2 regions of the Microbispora sp. NPDC088329 genome follow, and region 2 is predicted to be linked to the other one. Evidence: riboswitches for the same ligand, from Rfam matches in the RefSeq annotation. Region 2 holds a riboswitch; the other holds the start of a gene.
The links. A riboswitch is a leader RNA that binds a small molecule or an ion and turns the genes downstream of it on or off. The one in region 2 is predicted to bind glycine.

Region 1: another riboswitch for glycine. It lies ahead of gcvT (glycine cleavage system aminomethyltransferase GcvT); the one in region 2 lies ahead of gcvP (aminomethyl-transferring glycine dehydrogenase).

Annotation. Positions count from the first base shown of each region.
Region 1 is NZ_JBFBIP010000015.1:34,926-45,125, reverse strand. It holds gene bcp (thioredoxin-dependent thiol peroxidase) at 1-49, opposite strand, end outside; gene AB0O28_RS25560 (DUF3618 domain-containing protein) at 184-510, shown strand; gene AB0O28_RS25555 (amino acid deaminase/aldolase) at 595-1,770, opposite strand; gene AB0O28_RS25550 (DUF6286 domain-containing protein) at 1,971-2,690, shown strand; gene AB0O28_RS25545 (hypothetical protein) at 2,704-3,168, shown strand; gene AB0O28_RS25540 (hypothetical protein) at 3,097-4,554, opposite strand; gene AB0O28_RS25535 (L-serine ammonia-lyase) at 4,746-6,119, opposite strand; gene gcvH (glycine cleavage system protein GcvH) at 6,144-6,536, opposite strand; gene gcvT (glycine cleavage system aminomethyltransferase GcvT) at 6,533-7,624, opposite strand; glycine riboswitch at 7,763-7,860, opposite strand; gene AB0O28_RS25520 (AfsR/SARP family transcriptional regulator) at 7,964-8,746, opposite strand; gene AB0O28_RS25515 (gamma-glutamyl-gamma-aminobutyrate hydrolase family protein) at 9,256-9,945, opposite strand; gene AB0O28_RS25510 (3-oxoacyl-ACP reductase) at 9,956-10,200, opposite strand, start outside.
Region 2 is NZ_JBFBIP010000003.1:169,486-179,685, reverse strand. It holds gene AB0O28_RS08060 (RNA polymerase sigma factor) at 1-1,310, shown strand, start outside; gene AB0O28_RS08055 (hypothetical protein) at 1,426-1,725, opposite strand; gene AB0O28_RS08050 (hypothetical protein) at 1,692-2,129, opposite strand; gene AB0O28_RS08045 (hypothetical protein) at 2,376-2,828, opposite strand; gene AB0O28_RS08040 (TetR/AcrR family transcriptional regulator C-terminal domain-containing protein) at 2,951-3,517, shown strand; gene AB0O28_RS08035 (DUF5999 family protein) at 3,876-4,076, shown strand; gene AB0O28_RS08030 (alpha/beta family hydrolase) at 4,073-4,675, opposite strand; gene AB0O28_RS08025 (hypothetical protein) at 4,733-5,176, shown strand; gene AB0O28_RS08020 (hypothetical protein) at 5,255-5,806, opposite strand; gene gcvP (aminomethyl-transferring glycine dehydrogenase) at 5,898-8,723, opposite strand; glycine riboswitch at 8,905-8,996, opposite strand; gene AB0O28_RS08010 (MerR family transcriptional regulator) at 9,062-9,679, opposite strand; gene AB0O28_RS08005 (bifunctional nuclease family protein) at 9,835-10,200, opposite strand, start outside.

The sequences.
Region 1 (10,200 bases), on a different contig from region 2:
CGGTCAAAGTGAAGTCCGGCGCGGCGTCGCCGGGCTGGAGCTTGCTCATCACGTCCTCCGGAAAAGGTGACCCGCGCCGATCGGCGGGCAAGCGTCAACCAAACTACCGGGTCAGCCGCTGTGCGGGCGGACCGCCGGACCTGGCACACTGATCACACACCAATACCACAGGAGGGGGATCGCATGGCGGACACCGATCCCGAGGCGCTGGAACGGAAGATAGAGCGCACGCGGGCGGAGCTCGCTCGCACGGTCGACGCCATCGCGGACCGGGTGAGCCCGAAGCGGGTCGCGGAGCGCGGCGTCGAGAAGGCGAAGGCCAACGCGCGCGGCTTCGTCACGTCGGTGGAGGACATGGTCCTGGGGCCGCGCACGTACGCCCCGGCCGACGGCGAAGGTGAGCAGCCCGAGGAGTATCCGGCGCCCAGCATCGCTCCGGTGCTGATCGGGATCGGCGTGGTCGTCGTCGTGGGCGCGGCCGTCGTGCTGCTGCGCCGCCGTTCCCGCTGACCCGCCGGGGGACGACGCCGCCGTGACGCGCTTCACGGCGGCGTCCGCGTCCCCGCAGAAACGATCACAAGGCCGGGCCGGCCGTCACAGGAAGGTCATGCCCTCACCCCGATAGGTCGGGACCTCCTCGGTCACCCGGTCACCCTCCACGAGATGCAGCGCGGCGAAGCGCTCGCACATCTCCCCGGCCTTCGCGTGCCGGAACCAGACGCGGTCGCCGAGGCGGAGGTCGGCCGCGGCCTCGCCGAGCAGGGGAGTCTGCACCTCACCCGCCCCCTCGTCCGGGTGGTAGCCGAGCCCCGGCGGCAGGTACGGCTGGGGCAGCCGGGTGGGCCCGGGAGCCCCGGAGGCGGGATAGCCCCCTCCGAGCACGGTCACGACGTCCGGAGCCGGCTTGCGCACGACCGGCAGGGCGAACAGCGCCGCCGGGCGGCCGGTGAAGCCGCGGTAGAAGTCGAACAGGCGGGGATGGAAGAAACCCGAGCCCGCGGCCACCTCGGTGATCGCCCGCTCGGCGGTGGTCTTCTCGATGCTTCCCGTGCCGCCGCCGTTGACGAACTCGAGGTCGGCGACCTGACGTACGGCCTGCACGATGCGGCCGCGCCGCACGATCAGCTCGCGGCGAGACCGCTCCTGCATCCAGCGCACCGCGCGGCCGTACGGCCCGGGGACGTCGTCACCCACCCCGGCGATCTGGGCCTCGTACGCCATGAGCCCGGTCAGCCGCACCCCGGGGCGCTCGGCGATGTGCGCGGCGATCTCGGCGGCCTGCTCGGGTTCGCGGATCGGCGACCGCAGCGCGCCCGCACGGAACTTGCCGCCGAAAGCCGTGAATCCCGCGTCGATGTCCAGGCACACCCTGATTCGGCGGGGGAGCCGCAGGCTCTCGATGAGGTCGAGGTGCTCCGGCGAGTCCACCATCACGGTGATCTCCCGTGCCGCGACGTCGTCCGAACCCAGGGCGCGCAGCGCGGTCCTGTCGGCCGTCGGATAGGCCACGAGCACGTTCCGCAGCCCGGTGGAGACCAGCCACAGCGCCTCGGGCAGGGTGAAAGCCATGACGCCCGAGACGCCGTCCATGGCCAGGACCCGTTCGAGCAGGGCCCGGCAGCGGATCGATTTGCTGGCGACCCGGATGGGCTTGCCCCGGGCCCGGCGCACCATGGCGGCCGCGTTCGACCGGAGCGCGTCCATGTCGAGGACGGCGAAGGGCGGCTCCAGATGGGCCGTCGCCCGGTCGAGGCGCTGTCGGTCGTCCATGGCGGCAGCCTAGTACGGCTCCTCGGGGATATACATGAGCGCGGTTCACGTTAACCGTGACCGGCAAAGTCTCGGCGATGGAGACGTCTTGATCGCGCAAGGCGGCGGGTGACCCGCCCGTCTCGCCGGCCCTCCGTGTACCCATGGTGACGTGACTACCGAGCGGACCGGGCGCGGTGAGCGGGAAGGGTGAACGGCTGATGAGCGTCGTGCAGGGAATCCTGTCGGGTTCGTCGGCCAGAAGCGCCAAGGGCGCCGGAAGCGGCACGGGAGCCAAGGGTGCCGGAAGCGGCACGGGAGCCAACGGCACCACAGGCGGCAAGAGCGTCAACGGCATCGGAAACACCGCAGGCGGCACCGGCGCCGGGGCGGACCACACGGCCGGCCGGCGGACCGCCGCGCGCGTCCTGCGGCCGGCCCGCACCCCGGCCGCCGTCGTGGTCGCCGCCGCGATCGCCCTGCTCGGCTGGGCGCTCACCGCCGCGGTCGTCGCCGCCCTGCTCGGCGTGGCTCACTGGCGGCTGCCGCCCCGGCTGTCGCACGTCACACTGGCCGACCCGGCGGTCGCCGTCGCCGCCGTCGGCATGATCCTGTGCGGAGCGGGTCTGGTGGCCCTCGCGCTCGTCCCCGGCCGTCCCCGGCTCATGCCCCTGCACTGCCGGGATCCGCTGCTCGCGATGGGCCTGACGCGCGCGGGTCTGCGCCGTACGCTCGCCGCCTCGGCCCGCGAGGTCGAGCATGTCCGGCGGGCCGGCGTTCACATCCTCCGCAGACGGATCGAGGTCATCGTGGTGGCCGACGCGAACACGACCGGCGCCCTGCTGCGGGAGGTGGGCGCGGCGGTCGGGGACCGGTTGTCGGGGCTCGGCGTCCAGTCCCGCCACGAGGTGGTCGTACGGCTGCGCGGGAGAGGGGTCTGACGTGCGTCCGCGCATGGGGAATCGCGTCGGGCTCTGCCTGGTGGGCCTCGCGCTGGTCGCGGGAGGGGCCGGTCTGCTGGCCGCCGCGCGGCGGCGGCCCGGCGCGGCCCTGATCGACGGGAGCGTGGTCGAGGGGAGGCCGTGGGCGCTGCCGCTGCTTGCCGGGGCGGCCATGCTGCTCGCCCTGGTCGCGACCCGCTGGCTCGTCCTGGCGCTCGGGTGGGGCAGGGTCGGCAGCCGCACCGGCGCCGGCATCGCCATGCTCGGCGTGGCGCTGAAGGGCGTCGACGGGATCGGCCGCATCTCGGTGAGGCTCGTGCGCGACGGCAGGCTGCGGGTGTCGGTGTCGCTCCAGCGGTCCGCCGACCCGCGGCAGGTGATCAGGCGGCTGGACGAGTCGGCGATCTCACGCGTTCGCCGAGCGGTCGGCCGGGACGACGCGCTTGCGGTTGTCCGCCTGCACGTCCGCCGCCGCTGACCGCCCGCGCCCCGCCGACCGCCCTTCCGAGGGTCCATCCGGGCGCCACGGCGCTCGGGTCGCGCCGGTGCCCAGGGCGAGCCCGGCGGCCAGGCAGGCGAGCGGCACGACGGGCACCACATACCGGTGGTCGAAGGCGGCGATCAGGGGCGGCAGCAGGAGCAGGACCACGGCCGCGGCCCAGGGCAGCAGCGCCGTCCATCGCCGGGCCACCAGTCCGGCGAGCCCGGCCAGCAGGATCGCCGCCAGCAGCGGCCCGCGCAGGAAGCCCTGGTCCTGGTAGGCGCGCAACCATCCCGCGAACGGCTCGGCCACCTTCGTGTCCCCGGCGCTTCCCTGGTAGGCGGTGGTCAGCTGGGTCGCCGTACGGCCGCCGGAGGCCACCTTGGCGGTGAACGGCTTCACCGAGGCGGGGAAGACGTACGCGCTCTGCGGCCCGGGGGAGGGGTAGACCTTTCGGTCCCATTCGAACGCCCACATGGCGTCGTGCAGGCCGGCCGCCAGGAAGTCGAGGGGCTGGCTGCGGATCGCCAGCGAGGCGAACTCGCCCGCCAGCCGCTCCTTGTCCTTCTTCACCCGCTGGATGGGCGAGTCCGCGTCCCAGATATAGGCGGGCGCGGCGAGCCGGGGCCCCGACGGGCACAGCACCGCCAGCTCCTTGGGCGGCTCCATCACCGAGCAGTCGGCGAAGGTCATCGTCCGCGACCACAGCCAGGTGCTGCTGCCGCCCATCCCGTAGGTTCCGTGGGCGTCGTGGAACCACACGGCGTACCCGCCGAGCACGGCGGACGCGGCGGCGAGCCCGGCGAGCGCGGTCCTCCAGCGTCCGGCCAGCAGCACCGGCAGCAGCGCCAGCGCGATCAGGGGCAGCCCGAGAGTGCGGGTGACGGTCGCCAGCCCGAGCAGCAGCAGCGCGGCGACGACGGACCACGCGCCCGGCCTGGGGCGCCACAGCAGGATCGTCACGGCGGCCACGATCAGCGCGGTGAACAGCAGGTCCGCCATGATGAGGTGTTCGAGCTGGATCTGGTGCACGTCGAGCAGCACCGGGGCCGCCGCCAGCGCGGCTCCCCACCCCGGCAGCCGCGTACGGCGGCGCAGCAGCGCGTACACGCAGACGGCCATGCCGAGGCCGAGCAGGTGCTGGACGATCACGACGGCGGTGACGCTGCCCAGCGGGCTCAGCGCCGCCAGGAACAGCGAGTAGCCGGACGGCCGCGAGGGCAGGGGCCGCAGGTCGAGGGCCGAGCTCAGGTAGGCGAAGGAGTCGGCCCAGAACCACAGCGCGGGCCGGTAGCCGAGCACGGCGAGCGCGCGGAGCGCGACGCCCGCCGCCAGCACGATCAGGAACGCCCGATGCGGGCGCAGCGCCTCGCGCCACCTCACGTGACGGCCCTCCTCCTCGTCGTCGGCGAGGGCACCACCTTATTGGCCCCGGCCGGCGTTCCGCCCGCCTGCGTGATCACGAAGAGCTTTCCGGCAGGTCAGAGAGGCAAGCATGAATTCCCTGCACGTCGCGATCGGTATCGGCGCAGGTGGGAGGCCCTGCGTGCGACACTGCGCGATCACGGTGGGGGTCAGCACTCGATGACGTTGACGGCGAGGCCGCCGCGGGAGGTCTCCTTGTATTTGTCGAGCATGTCCCTGCCGGTGTCGCGCATCGTCTTGATCGCCTTGTCCAGCGACACGAAGTGGCGGCCGTCGCCGCGCAGTGCGATGCGGGCGGCGGCGATCGCCTTGATCGAGGCGACGGCGTTGCGCTCGATGCACGGGATCTGGACGAGCCCGCCGATCGGGTCGCAGGTCAGGCCGAGGTTGTGCTCGATGCCGATCTCGGCGGCGTTCTCGACCTGCTCGGGCGTGCCGCCGAGCGCCTCGGTGAGGCCCGCGGCCGCCATGGAGCAGGCGGAGCCGACCTCGCCCTGGCAGCCCACCTCCGCGCCGGAGATGGAGGCGTTCTCCTTGAACAGCACGCCGATCGCGCCCGCGGTGAGCAGGAAGCGGACGACGCCGTCCTCGCCGGCGCCCGGAAGGAAACGCATGTAGTAGGACAGAACGGCCGGGACGATTCCGGCGGCGCCGTTGGTCGGCGCGGTCACGATCCGGCCGCCCGCGGCGTTCTCCTCGTTGACGGCCAGCGCGAAGAGCGTGACCCAGTCCATCGCCCGCAGCGGGTCGGTCCCGTCGGCCTCACCCTGCAGCCGCCGGTACAGCTGGTGGGCCCGGCGGCGCACCTTCAGACCGCCCGGCAGGACGCCCTCGCGGCCGGTGCCGCGGCGTACGCACTCGGCCATGACCGCCCACAGGTGCAGCAGGCCGGCCCGGATCTCCTCCTCCGTACGGCCGAAGGCCTTCTCGTTCTCCACCATCAGGCCGGAGATCGACAGGCCGGTCTCGGCGCAGTGCGCGAGCAGTTCGTGCGCGGTCGTGAAGGCGTACGGCAGCACCGTGTCGTCGGGCTTGATCCGGTCGGCGCCGGTGGCGTTCTCGTCCACCACGAAGCCGCCGCCGACCGAGTAGTACACCTTCTCGCGCAGCACCGCGTCGTCGGCGTACGCCGTGAACCGCATGCCGTTGGGGTGGTGGGGGAGCGACAGCGTGCGCTCGAAGACGAGGTGCTCGCCGACCACGAACGGGATCTCGTGCAGGCCGTACAACGTGACCGTGCCGCTCGCCCGCATCGCCGCCAGCCGTTCGTCGACGGTGTCGACGTCGACCAGCTCGGGCTTGTCGCCGGACAGGCCCAGCAGGACCGCCTTGTCGCTGCCGTGGCCCTTGCCGGTCAGCCCGAGCGAGCCGTAGAGGATGGCCTCGACCCTGGTGACCTTCTCCAGCAGCCCGTCCTGGTGCAGCCCGCGGGCGAACTTGTGCGCCGCGGCCATCGGGCCGCCCGTGTGAGAGCTGGACGGCCCGATCCCCACCTTGAACAGGTCGAAGACGCTGATCGCCATTGATCGTCGCCTCTCGGCTTCCTGTCAGGACTCGCCGGAGGTCAGCGCGGTGTACTCCGCGGCCGACAGCAGGTCGTCCGGCTCCTCCTCCACGCGCACGCGGAACAGCCAGCCCTCGCCGTACGGGTCGGAGCTGACCAGAGCGGGCTCGTCCGCGACGGCGGCGTTGATCTCGACGATCTCGCCGCTGACCGGCGCGAAGATGTCGCTCACGGACTTGGTGGACTCCACCTCGCCGACCGCGTCGCCGGCCGTGACCGTCGCGCCGACCTCCGGGTGCACCTCCACGTAGACCACGTCACCGAGCTGCTCGGCCGCGTACGCCGTGATGCCCACCGTCACGGTGAGGCCGTCCTCGATCCCGGCCACCCACTCGTGTTCCTTGGTGTAGCTCAGGTCGTCCGGAATGGTGCTCACTTGCTCCTCCTGTAGAAAGGCAGATCGACGACGTCGACCGGTTCTTGGCTGCCCCGGATGTCCACGGTCAGGCCACCCTTTTCCAGGGCGTCCTCGTCGACGTACGCCAAGGCGATCGGGCGGCCGAGGGACTGCGACGGGGCGCCGCTGGTCACCTCGCCGACGACGGCACCCTCCCGGGTGACGGAGTAGCCGTGCCTCGGCACCCGGCGGCCGCGCGCCACCAGCCCGACCAGGCGCCGGGTGGTGCCGTTCGCCGCGACCCGCTCGAGGGCGGCCTTGCCCAGGAAGTCGCCGGGCTTGTCGAAACGGACGACCCGGCCGAGGCCGGCGTCGAACGGCGTGATCGCCGCGCTCAGCTCGTTGCCGTACAACGGCATGCCGGCTTCCAGGCGGAGCGTGTCGCGGGCCGACAGCCCGGCGGGAACGAGCCCGGCGTCCCTGCCCGCCTCGGCGAGCGCCTCCCACAGCGGTACGGCGTGCTCGTTCAGCACGAAGAGCTCGAAACCGTCCTCGCCGGTGTATCCGGTGCGTGCGATCAGGACGGGCGTGCCCGCGACGACGCCGGGGACGATGGCGTAGTACTTGAGCTCGCCGAGGTCGGCATCGGTCAGCGCGGCCAGGATCTCGGCGCTGCGCGGCCCCTGCACCGCCACCAGCGCGTACTCGTCCGACCGGTCGGTCACCCGCGCGTCGTATCCCCGGACCCGGTCGGCGAGCTCGCGGGCGACGAGGGCGTAGTTGGAGGCGTTGGCGACGACCATGTACTGGTCCTCGTCGAGGCGGTAGACGATGAGGTCGTCGAGGATGCCGCCGGTCTCGTTCACGATCATCGTGTAGCGGGCGCGGCCGGGCGCGAGGACGCTGAGGTGACCCACGAGGGCGTGGTCGAGGGCCTCGCCGGCCTGCGCGCCGACGACGAAGATCTCTCCCATGTGGGACAGGTCGAAGAGCCCCGCGGCCGTTCGCACCGCGTTGTGCTCGGCCGACTCGCTGCCGTAGCGCAGGGGCATCTGCCATCCCGCGAAGTCGGTCAGGGTCGCGCCAAGGCGTTCATGGACACCGCGGAGCGGGGTGGATCGGGACATGCGCACCTCGGAAGGACGGATGCTGCGTTGAACTATCGGGCATCCTCCCCCTCTGTCATCGGCGCCTGAGAGCTTCGTCCGATCTTTGCCGGACTTTCACCTTCGGCGAGGCCTTCCGGCCTTCTTTCCAGAGGTCACCTGGCCCGCGCGGTCCTTTGCCTTGAGAGGTTCGCGGGGAGGGCTTGCTCCTTCAGGGGCCCTGACCGGATGCCAGGACGCTCTCCCGCACGGGGTCACCGGTGTGCAGCCAGCCTAGTGGTTCTCCCACCACCCCCGTAACCGGCCGGACCGCCCGATTTCATCATGGAGACTCCGGCGGCGGTCCACGCCGGCCTTCGGTCACGATCGGTGATCCGACTCCTGCAGCGGCCGGTGCCCCGCGTGGAGACGCGCCAGGGCGGAGGAAGGGTCGTCGCCCGTGAGGATCCGCTGGTGGATGGCCTGAGTATCGGGGGACGGCTCGGTGCCGAGGCAGTCGACCAGCGTGCGGCGCAGCCGCTGGTAGGAGGCCGAGGCGTCGTGGGTGCGGCCCGACCGGTGCAGCGCCAGCATGAGTTGCCGGTGCGGCCGTTCACGCAGCGGATGCCGTCTCGCCCACTGGGCCAGGCCGCCGACGATCTCGTGATGGTGCCCGAGCGTCAGTCGTACGTCGAAGAGGTCCTCGGTCACCGCGCGCCGGTCCTCGTCGAGCCGTTCGGCCCAGGCGGCCAGTTCGTCCACGTGCCTCATGCCGAGCAGGGCGTCGTCCCGCCACAGGTTGAGCGCGCTCTCGAAGATCCTCGCCGCATTGTGGTAATCGCCATTGTCTCGAGCGATTCTGCCCTGTGCCACCAATTGGTTGAATACTGCAGCATCCACGGATCCGGACGGCACGGAAAGAAGGTACCCGCCTTCCACCGTGTGCAGCGGAGAAACGCTGGGGTCGCGTGGCGAGAGCCGCCTGCGCACCTGTGCGATGTAGGTGGTAAGATTCCGCGGCGCGGATTTAGTGGGACGGCCATTCCATAGCAGATCGATGAGCGTGTCCCGGTGGACCGCGATATTCGGATTGAGTAGGAACAGCGCCAGGAGCTGCCGGTGTCTCGGGGCGAGCCCGGCGATGACGTCCCCCGAGGGTTTCATGGCCAGGAACGGTCCGAGCACGGCGTATAACACGATCCCCCTCGCACACGAAAGCAGCGTGAACGCGCCGACGACGCGGCTTCAATAGGTATTTGACGATATCCCTCTCTCCCTGCATTCGTCAAAATTGCTGTTTTTCGCGGCGCGCGCCGGGGTGGGAAGTTCCGTCATGGCATTGCGTTCCGTAAAGCGATGAATGCCCAGCGAACATGCACGTGCAGCAAATGAAATCGGTTACATAAACCGAGGAGGATGCGATGACGTGTTTCCGGTCGCCGCTCCGGTCGCCGCGGGAGGAGGGCGACAGCCGTGTTCACCGGGCGGCCGCCGCGTTGCGGCGGGTGCGTTATGCGGGGGCTCGACCGGCATGCCGGTGCGCCGCGCGTCGTCCCGCCGGACGGCGTCCAACGGGGCGAGGCGGCGTCGCATCGGGTTCTCCGCGGCGCACACCGGATCCTCGGGTGCGGGTTCTCGCGGGGGTTCTCAGGCGCGGCGCCGCTCCGGGATTCTCAACGGCGGGCGGCGGCGACGAGAGCGCGGAAGAGGGGGCCGTCCTCGTCGGCCTCCGGATGCCACTGCACGGCCCGCGCGAACGCGGCTCCCGTCACTTCGACGGCCTCGATCGTGCCGTCGCAGGAACGGGCGGTGACCTCCAGCCCGTCCGCCAGGCGGTCGATCGCCTGGTGGTGGTAGTGGGCGGGCGTCAGGTCCTCGCCTTCGTAAATCTTGGCCAACTCCGGCGAGAGCCGTACGGGGACGCGGCCGAACGTGCCGGGGGCGGGGGAGTGGTCCGTGTGGCCGACCACGTCGGGCAGGTGCTGGTGGAGGGTGCCGCCCAGCGCCACGTTGAGCACCTGGAGGCCGCGGCAGATGCCGAGGAACGGCAGCCCGGCCTCCAGCGCGGCCGTCATCAACCCGAACTCGGCATCGTCACGAAATTTCCGGATGTAGCCGGTCTGGGGGGCCGGGGCGGAGCCGTACCGGGCGGGGTCGATGTCGCCCCCGCCCGCGATGATCAGCCCGTCCAGCCGCTCCACCAGCGCGGCGGGCTCCCCCGCGGGCGGCAGGATGACCGGCTGGCCCCCCGCCCGCACGATGTGGTCGACGTACATGTACGGCAGCAGCGCCGCCGGCATGTCCCACACGGTGAACTTCGCCGGCTCGACGTAACACGTCACGCCGATGACGGGACGGGCCATGACGATCCCTCTACAGCGGAGTGACGTACGCGCCGGAGATGCCGCCGTCCACCAGGAACTCCGAGGCGGTGATGAACGAGGCGTCGTCGGAGGCGAGGAACGCGACCGCGGCGGCGATCTCCTCGGCCCGCGCGAAACGGCCGATCGGCACGTGGACGAGACGGCGCTGGGCGCGCTCGGGGTCCTTGGCGAACAGCTCCCGCAACAGCGGGGTGTCCACCGGTCCGGGGCACAGCGCGTTGACCCGGATGCCCT
Region 2 (10,200 bases):
GCCTTTCGCTGTCGGAGCTGCGCGAGGCCTTCGCGAAGGCCGGTGTCGGCCCCGCCGAGGGCCGCTCGATCCTGCGCGAGCTCACCGAGGCGGGCGTGAACCTGGCCACCGACAACCGCACGGACAACGGCACCGGCACCGGTGCGGAGGACGCGCCGGGCGGCACCACCCCCGCCGGCACGCAGAAGGACAAGGCTCCGGCCAGGAAGTCCCGCCGGGCCGCCCAGGCCGAGGCGCAGGCCGCCAAGAAGGCGCAGCCCGCCAAGCCCAGGAGCGCCGCGAAGAAGACGGCCAAGGCCGACGACGAGGAGCCGTACGACGAGGAGCTCCAGGCCGACGAGCCCGAGGCGGAGGAGAGCGAGACGCTCGACCTCGACGACACCTCCTCGGTCATGGGCGACTCGGTGCACACCTACCTGAAGTCCATCGGGCGCCGCACCCTGCTCACCGCCGCTCAGGAGGTGGAGCTGGCCAAGCGCATCGAGGCCGGGCTGTACGCCGAGTACAAGCTGGAGACCGCCGTGGAGAACGGCGAGCGCCTCGCGCCCGGCGTCCGCGAGGATCTCGAGTGGGTCATCGAGGACGGCAGGCGGGCCAAGGACCACATGCTGGAGGCCAACCTCCGCCTGGTCGTGTCGGTGGCCAAGAAGTACACCGACCGCGGCATGGCCCTGCTCGACGTGGTGCAGGAGGGCAACCTCGGCCTGATCCGCGCCGTCGAGAAGTTCGACTACACCAAGGGCTACAAGTTCTCGACGTACGCCATGTGGTGGATCCGGCAGGCCATCCAGCGCGGCTTCGCCGACTCGGCCCGCACGATCCGGCTGCCCGTGCACGTCCTGGAGATGCTGTCGAAGCTGTCGCGCGTCGAGCGCGACATGCACCAGCGCCTCGGCCGGGAGCCCACGCCGGAGGAGCTGGCGGTCGAGCTGGACAAGACCCCGGACCAGATCGAGGAGCTGCTGCGCACGAGCCGGCAGCCGATCAGCCTCGACTCGACCATCGGCGAGGACGGCGAGACCCGCATCGGCGACCTCATCGAGGACGTCGACTCCCCCGAGGCGTCCGAGGTCGTGGACCGGCAGCTGCTGGCCGAGCAGCTCAAGGGCGTGCTGAGCAACCTGTCGCCGCGCGAGGCCAAGATCATGAGCCTGCGCTTCGGCCTGGCCGACGGCAAGCCCCACACGCTGGACGAGATCGGCAAGCACCTGGGCCTGACCCGGGAGCGGATCCGCCAGCTCGAGAAGGAGTCGCTGTCGAAGCTGCGCCACCCGAGCAACACCCGCCCGCTGCTCGACTGGGCCAGCTGAGATTCGAGCCGGCTGAGATTCGGGCCGGCTGACATCAGGGCGAGCTGAAATCACGGCGAGCCCGGTCCTGTCCGTACGGCCCGCGTCCCCGCTTGGGGCGCGGGCCGTACGGCTTTCACGCGATCGGCCGATCGTCCCGCCGACCGCCGCGGAGCCTGCGCAGGAAGGTCCACAGCGACGAACGGCCGGGCCGCCGGTCGCCGTCCGCGGGAATGTCCGGCGGCCGCTGTCCGCCCTCGCCGGGGCCCGCCTCACCACCCACGCCGTGCCCGGGACGCGGCACGAAGCCCTGGCGGACCTCGTACTGCACGGGCAGGGAACGCAGCGCCCGCATGAGGAGAGACGGGCGCCAGGGCAGCTGGTCGGGCGGCAGCGCGAGTTTCAGCGCCGAGAACCGCTCGAGCAGCCGGCGCACGGCGATCGTCGTGATCTGGGTGGCCAGCCGCCGGCTCGGGCATCGGTGCGGGCCCGCGCCCCATGACAGGTGCGCGCGGGTGCTGCGTACGGTGTCGTCGGCTTGGCGGCGAACAGGTAGGAGGGGACGTCCTCTCCGGGCATTCGCCGCTTGGCCGTCACGAGCTCGAGGAAGGTGCGGTGGAGCCGCTGGAAGGCCCCGGCGGAGTCCGGGCCGTCCAGCATGCGCCACAGATCCATCACCATGTCGTCGCCGCGGTCGATGCCGATCCCGAAGAGACGGCCCGCGACCAGCAGCGGCAGCGGCCGCCCGTACTGCGCCGACAGGTCCGCGAGCCCGACCGGCGTGCCCTCCGTGATGACGTCGATGAGATCGTCGCAGTACCGCAGGATGGCACGTTCCATAGCTTGGGCCTGCCGATGAGCGGGGTCCTGGTAGGGGCGCAGCGCCGCGTCCCAGGCCACCCGGCCCCTGCGGTGCGTGTCGCCGTCCTGGAACCCGGTGTTGTCCGCCGCGAGCAGGGTCAGCGGCGGCCGGCCGGCGGGAACCCCGCCCTCGGCGTACGCCCGCCAGTTGGCCGCATGCCGACAGGCCCGCCGGGGCGAGCCCGGCGGGCCTGCGGGGCAGGCCAGCGCGGACCCGCCTCGGAGTCAGTGGCGCGCGGCGGCCAGGCCCTTGCGCACGTCGCGCGGGGTCAGAGCGGCGGCGTCGCCCGTCTTGGAGGCGCGGGGCACCCGGGGAATGCCGCTGAGGCGGTGCGCCTCGCGCAGCGTGCGCAGGCGGTTCACCTCGTCGGTCCACAGCGCGCCGTCGGGCGTCGCCTTCGCCTTGCGCCGGGCGATCCTGCTGTCGTAGGACTTCACGCCGTAGGTGGCGCGCTGCCCCGCCTCGGCGGCGCGCAGGGCCTGGGTCAGCGCGGCGTCGAGGCCCAGAGCCGCCTCACGCAGCTCGGGGAGCGCGGCCCCGGCCGCCTTCGCCTCCTGGAACCGCCGCTGCGCCACCCGGAGCTTCTCCAGCACGTCGCCGAAGTCTTTCCGGATCTCCAGATCCGCGTGGTAGCGGACCTCCGCCTCCCGGCTCACCCGCGGACGGAAAAACGCCATCGTCAGCCCCTTCGGTATCGAACTCGCGTCGCAATCGGTAGCGTACGCGCTTCTCGAAGGGCGCTGTACCGCAGGGTGCACCGCCCTTTACCAAGTAAGGCCAGGTGTGGCAGCATGCTCGCGTGCCTGCCAAGCGACCACCCGTTCCCCTGTCCCGAGAGCGGATCATCGACGCCGCCCTGCACATCGCCGACGGCCAGGGCCTGCGCCGGCTGACCATGCGCCGGCTCGGCGACGCCCTCCAGGTGGAGGCCATGGCCATCTACCATCACCTGCCGCGGGGAAAGGAGGCGCTGATGGACGCTCTTGCCGAGCACGTGACGGCCGTGACGGTCGATCCGGCCGCCGCCACCACCTGGCAGGACAGGGCCCGCGCCTGGGCCCGCGCGAGCCGTGCCGCGCTGCTGGAACACCCGGGCGTGCTGTCGCTGGCCCTGACCAAGCCGCCGAAGGGCTCCGCCCTCATCGCGATCGGCGAGCATACGGAGCAGCTGCGCGAGGCGGGAGCCGGCGACCCGGCCGGGGCGGTCCGGGCGCTGCGGGCCTACGTGTTCGGCAGCGTGGCGGTGGAGGTGCAGCAGTCGGGATGGGCCGACCCCGACGCCGAGGTGCGCGACGCTCGTACCGCCGAGGGTGAGCGCGACTTCGAGCACGGCCTCGACGCGCTGATCGCCGGCCTCGGCGGCTGAGACGCGCGTTCCGGGCCGCCCGGATCCCGTCGCGCAGGAGGCCGGAACCTGTGATCTCCTGGTTATCGGACCGTCGGCGTGTCGAGGTCGGACCGTTGCCCCCAATGGGGCATTCTTGTGTACTAGGTCACATCAGTGTGCGCGAGCCTGCTCGGGGTGCGGCCGGGGCCCCTGCCCGACCGGCGGAAATGCTCCGAACTGACTATGTCGTACGCATGCGGCCAGGCCGCAGACTGGTGGAGTCCAGTGTGGTGTTCGTCATACCGGGGCCCTCGCCGCCTGAACGAGGACGCCGGTGACGGCGCCCCTGGACGACCGGAAGACAAAACGAGCGAACGATAAACACGGAGCCCCGGCGATGTGCCCTCATGAACCGGCCTGTCCCACCGCGGACGCGAAGGACCGAGAAGCCGCCCGCACGATAGCCTGTCACCCCGAGCAGGGCTGGAGCCTGCTCTGCAACGGAGTCGTGCTGTTCGAGGACACCGGCGAGTTGCTGCCCGACGGCGGCGTCATCGCCCCGCACCGCCCCACCGACATGGCCATCAGCGCGGCCTAGCCCTCCACCGGCAAAGGGGGGAACAGCCACCGCGCCACCGCCTCGCCCACCCGGGCGGGGTCCTTCTTGAACTCGTGCCCCTCCCCCGGGAGGACCACGAGACGTGCGGCGTCCTTCTCGTCCGGCACACCGAACGGATCCCGATCTCCGTTGACCACGAGCACGGGGACTCCCGCCTGCCGCAGTTCTTCCGCCCGCGAGCGTTCCGGCTTGCCCGGCGGGTGCAGCGGGAACGCGAGCGCCACCACCGCCTCGGCGCCGGCGGCGCGCGCGGTGCGGCAGGCGACCCGCGCGCCGTTGCTCCGCCCGCCCTGGACGAGCGGCAGGCCCCGGTGGCGCCCGCGGAGTCCGGCGACGATCGACAGCCACGCCTCGTCCTGCTTCACCGCCGAGCCCGGCGCCCGCGCGCCCCGCAGCCGGAACGGCTGCACCACCCGGGCGACCGTCCCCCCGGCGGCCAGCACCGCGTCCCGTACGGCGAGCAGATCGGGGGCGTCAACACCTCCCCCGGACCCGTGGGTCAGGACCAGCAGCAGCCGGGGATCGGCCGCCTCGTCCACCTCGGCCAGGGCGCGGCCGTGCGGGGTCTCGATCTCCATGCCGGTGACGGTAGCGGGTCCGACCGGAGCAGGAGGCGGCGACCCTCCCATCGGAGGATGGCGGATCCCCTCGGAAGCGGCGAGAATGCCATGGTGCCGGACATCGCATCGCAGCAACCGCCCGCGACCGGGCGTCCCGTCCCCCCGCCGCCGGCGGCCTCCTCGACTCGCGAGGACCTGCGCGCCGTCATGGCGGCCCGCCGTGACCTCGGCCCGGAATACGAGGACGCGCTGGTCGACTCGTTCCTCGACAAGCTCGACGTGGAGATCGCCGCGCGGGTACGCAACGAGGTGGCGGCCCAGCTGCACCACCGGCCGCCGGGGCCTCCGGTCAAGCAGAAGGACAGCGCCGTGGGCGTGGTCATGGGGTCGCTGGCCCTGGGCATCCCGCTGACCGGGATCGCGGTGGGGAACGCCGGCCTGCCGGGCCTGTTCCTGTCGTGGGGCGGAATCATCGCCGTCAACTTCGCCTACGCCATCAGCCGCCGCTCCCAGCGCTGAGCCCGGCCTGCGCCGAGATCGTCATGCCCTGAGATCGGCCTGCCTGGGACCGGCCTGCGCTGGGACCGGTCCGCCGGATCAGGCCTCCACGCCCTCCACGACCTCCTCCATGGCGGGACGCACGTCCCGTCCGAGGCGGAGCCGCACCTGCTCGGCCAGCGCCTCGTCGGGGTGATCAAGGCCGTACCGCCACACGGTCTCCGCGTCGGCGTCGCGGCCGCGCAGCGGCAGCGTACGGGCCAGCAGTTCGATCGCGAGCGCGCCGGTGCCGGCGTCGGCCCCCTCCTGACGGCTGTCCTCCACGGCCCCGGCGAACTGCGCGCACGCCATCTCCAGGTGCGCCATGCCGAGCAGCACCCGCAGGCGCGCCGGATCCCCCACGGTGCTCACCGACAGCGCCTCCAGCAGGACGTCGGCGGCCCGCTCGGGCTCGCCGTCCTCCAGCAGCCGCTCGGCCATGCGCTCCACCACGACGGACAGGCCTTCGCCTGCCTCGCCGCGTTCCGGCGCGGCCTCGTCCGCGGCGAGTTCGGCGAAGATCGCGGCAGCGCCGTCGAGGTCGCCGCCTTCGGCGAGCCGGCGCGCGTGGTCGAGCCGGTCGGACCGCCGCCCGGAATCGATGGCCGTCATACAGGGGCCTCGCATGGTCGCAGGTGATGAGGAACGATCACCGCGATCTTAACGAGACCGGCCGCCGGGCGGGGCCGACATGCCCAACCGATCAATCCTCGTACGCCTCGAGGGGCGGGCAGGAGCAGACGAGGTTGCGGTCGCCGTACGCCTGGTCGATGCGGCGCACCGGCGACCAGTACTTGTCGTCTCGCAGGCCGGGCACGGGGTAGGCCGCGACCGCCCGCGAGTACGGGTGGGTCCACTCGTCGGCGGTGAGGCACTCGGCCGTGTGCGGGGCGTTGCGCAGCGGGTTGTCGGTCTTGTCGAACTCGCCCGACGCCACCTTGGCGATCTCGCCCCGGATGGCGATCAACGCGTCGGCGAAACGGTCGAGCTCGGCCAGGTCCTCGCTCTCGGTCGGCTCGATCATGAGCGTCCCGGCGACGGGGAACGACATCGTGGGCGCGTGGAAGCCGTAGTCGATCAGCCGCTTGGCCACGTCGTCGACCGTGACGCCGGTCTCCTTGGTGATCTGCCGCAGGTCGACGATGCACTCGTGCGCGACCAGGCCGCCCCTGCCGGTGTACAACACCGGGTAGTGCGGCGCGAGGCGCCGGGCCAGGTAGTTGGCCGACAGGATCGCCTGCTCGGTGGCCTGCCGCAGCCCGTCGCCGCCCATCATCCTGACGTACGCCCAGGAGATCGGCAGGATGCCCGCCGAGCCGTACGGCGCGGCCGACACGTGCGCCGGCAGGTGCTCGGCGAGGTGGGCCTTGACGGCCACCGGGCCGACGCCCGGCCCGCCGCCGCCGTGCGGGATGCAGAAGGTCTTGTGCAGGTTGAGGTGGGAGACGTCCGCACCGAACTCGCCCAGCTTGGCCAGGCCCACCAGCGCGTTGAGGTTGGCTCCGTCGACGTAGACCTGCCCGCCGGCCTCGTGCACCCGCTCGCAGATCTCGACGATCGTCTCCTCGTACACGCCGTGCGTGGACGGGTAGGTCACCATGATCGCGGCGAGCGCGTCGCGGTGCTTGTCGATCTTGGCGGCGAGGTCGGCGAGGTCGACGTTCCCGTGCGCGTCACAGGCCACCACGACCACGCGCATGCCCGCCATGACGGCGCTGGCGGCGTTGGTGCCGTGCGCGGACGACGGGATGAGGCAGACGTCGCGGCCGCCCTCGCCCCTCGACCGGTGGTAGGACCTGATGGCCAGCAGCCCGGCGAACTCGCCCTGCGAGCCCGCGTTCGGCTGGATCGACACCCGGTCGTAGCCGGTGACCTCGGCCAGCCAGCCCTCCAGCGTCGCGATCAGCTCGGCGTACCCCTCGGCCTGCTCCGCGGGCGCGAACGGGTGCACCGAGGCGAACTCCGGCCAGGTGATCGGCTCCATCTCGGTGGTCGCGTTGAGCTTCATCGTGCAGGAGCCCAGCGGGATCATCGAGCGGTCGAGCGCGATGTCCTTGTCCTGCAGGCGCCGCAGGTAGCGCAGCATGGCCGTCTCGGACCTGTGGGCGTGGAACACCGGGTGGGTGAGGAAGTCCGAGGTCCGCTGCAGGTCGGCCGGGAGCGCGTCGGAGGTGACCCGGTCGAGATCCTCGAGCACCACGTCGGCGACCCCGAAGGCCGCCCAGACGGCCCGCAGATGGCCGGTGGTGGTCTTCTCGTCGCAGGCGACGCCGACGTGGTCGGCGCCGGCCTGGCGCAGGTTCACGCCCCGCTCGGCGGCGGCGGCCACGACCTGGGCGGCCCGCCCGGGCACGTGGGCGAGCACGGTGTCGAAGAACTCGTCGTGGACGACCTCCACGCCGCCCTCGCGCAGCCCGGCGGCGAGGACGGCCGCGTGCCGGTGCACCCGCTGGGCGATCCTCCTGAGGCCCTCCGGGCCGTGGTAGACGGCGTACATCGACGCCATCACCGCGAGCAGGACCTGCGCGGTGCAGATGTTGCTGGTGGCCTTCTCCCGCCGGATGTGCTGCTCGCGGGTCTGCAGGGCCAGGCGGTAGGCGGGGCGTCCGTCGGCGTCCACCGAGACGCCCACGAGACGGCCCGGCATCTGCCGCTGCAGGCCCTCGCGGACCGCCATGTACGCCGCGTGGGGCCCGCCGTAGCCCAGGGGGACACCGAAGCGCTGGGAGGAGCCGACGGCGATGTCGGCGCCCTGCTCACCCGGGGAATCCAGCAGGGTCAGCGCCAGCAGGTCGGCCGCGGCCACCAGGAGCGCGCCCCGCGCGTGCGCCCGCTCGGCGATGGCGCGGAAGGACGCCACCCGGCCGCTCGCGCCCGGATACTGGACGAGGACCCCGAAGCATTCGGGCAGTTCACCGGCGAGGTCCGACTCCACCAGTGTGATGCCGAGCGGCTCGGCACGGGTCGCCAGCACGGCCTTGGTCTGCGGCAGCGCGTCGGCGTCCACCACGAACACGTCGGTCTTCGCCTTGCTCGCCCGCCGGGCCAGCGTCATCGCCTCGGCCACGGCCGTCGCCTCGTCGAGCAGGGACGCGCCGGCGACGCCGAGGCCGGTGAGGTCCGACACGACCGTCTGGAAGTTCAGCAGCGCCTCCAGCCGTCCCTGCGAGATCTCCGGCTGGTACGGGGTGTACGCGGTGTACCAGCCCGGGTTCTCCAGCACGTTGCGGAGGACGACGCCGGGGGTGATCGTGTCGTGGTAGCCGAGGCCGATCATGGGAGTCAGCACCCGGTTGCGGCCGGCGAGGGCGCGCAGTTCGGCCAGGGCCTCGGCCTCCCCCACCGCCTCCGGCAGGTTCAGCGGACCGCGCGTGCGGATCGCCTCGGGCACGGCGACGGCGAGCAGGTCGGCGATCGACTCGTAGCCGACGGCCTCCAGCATGCGGGAGCGGTCGGCATCGGAGGGGCCGATGTGACGGGTCGCGAAGGGCGGGGCGGAAAGATCGCGAAGAGTGGAGCGATCGGTCATGACGAGGGCCTCCTGGGCGGGTCGAGACCTGCGGCGACCGCCCCGCGCCCGTGGGGCGCGGCCGGTCGTGAAGCGGTCTCCCCCTCTGTCATCGGACCTGAGAGCTTCACCGGGCCGTCGAGCCCGGTTTTCCCCTTCGGTGAGGCACCGCCTGGCCGGCGGGCCTGCTTTTCAGAGTCGCCTCGTCCGTGCGGTACGGATGCCTGAGAGATTCCGGGGAGGTTGCTCCTTCGGCGCCCCTGAACGATCAGGGGTCTCTCCCGCACGAGGTCGTCGGCCGTGTTCCACTCTACCGGCTACCCGTTATCGGAGATGACTACCCTCCTGCCCGATTGATCTCAGCCGGTCCTGCGGGCCTTTCTGCGGCGGGCCAGCTCGTCCGCCGGATGGTCCCCCTCCGCATCCGGGGCGGGCTCCGCGCGCTCACCCGGAAGCTCGGCGAGCGATCCCTCGACCTCCCGCCAGACCCGCCCGAGCGCGATGCCGAACACACCCTGGCCGCCCTGCAGCAGGTCGATCACCTCGTCGGCGCTCGTGCACTCGTAGACGCTCACGCCGTCGCTCATCAAGGTGATCTGCGCCAGGTCGTTGACGCCGCGGTCGCGCAGGTGCCGTACGGCGGTGCGTATCTGCTGGAGGGAGACCCCCGTGTCGAGAAGACGTTTGACGACCTTCAGGACGAGGATGTCGCGGAAGCTGTACAGTCGCTGGGACCCGGATCCCTGAGCGGCTCTTATCGTCGGGAGCACCAGTTCGGTCCGGGCCCAGTAGTCGAGCTGCCGGTAGGTGATCCCGGCGGCCGCGCACGCCGTCGGCCCGCGGTATCCGATGCCCTGGGGCAGCGCCGTCGGCTGCTCGTCGAACAGCAGGCCCTGTTCGCCGGCGCGCTCGCGCGCCGCCTGCCGAACCGGGTCGTGCTGGCCGGCCGACTTACCCTCGCCGCTGCTGACCGCCACTGCGGACCTCCGGCTTTCTCTCATCCCACGGTCTGATCTGGGGGTTCGTGAATTACAACCGTGGTTTCCCTTGCACCGTAGGACCGGGGCCATCGTCAGTCAACGACCCCGTCCGGCGCGTCGTGAAGCGTAATCTCCCGAAATCGTCCGGCACGTCAGCCCGCCCGGCCGAAGTCTTCCGGCGTGATTTTGTCCAGGAACTCGCGGAACTTCTCCACTTCGTCCTCCTGGTCGTCGGGCATGCTCACGCCCGCCTCCTGGATCACGTCCTCACTCGCGTAGATCGTCGCCCCCGTACGCAACGCCAGCGCGATCGAGTCCGAAGGACGCGCGCTGACCTCCACGCCGTTGGAGAAGACCAGGTCGGCGAAGAAGATTCCATCGCGGAGCGCGACGATGTTGACGGTGCGCAACCGCACCCCCAAGGCCTCAAGAACGTCACGGAACAAGTCGTGGGTCAGCGGCCGGGGCGGCGGCTCCTCCGCCTGGGCCAGCGCAATAGCGGTCGCCTCGGTCATGCC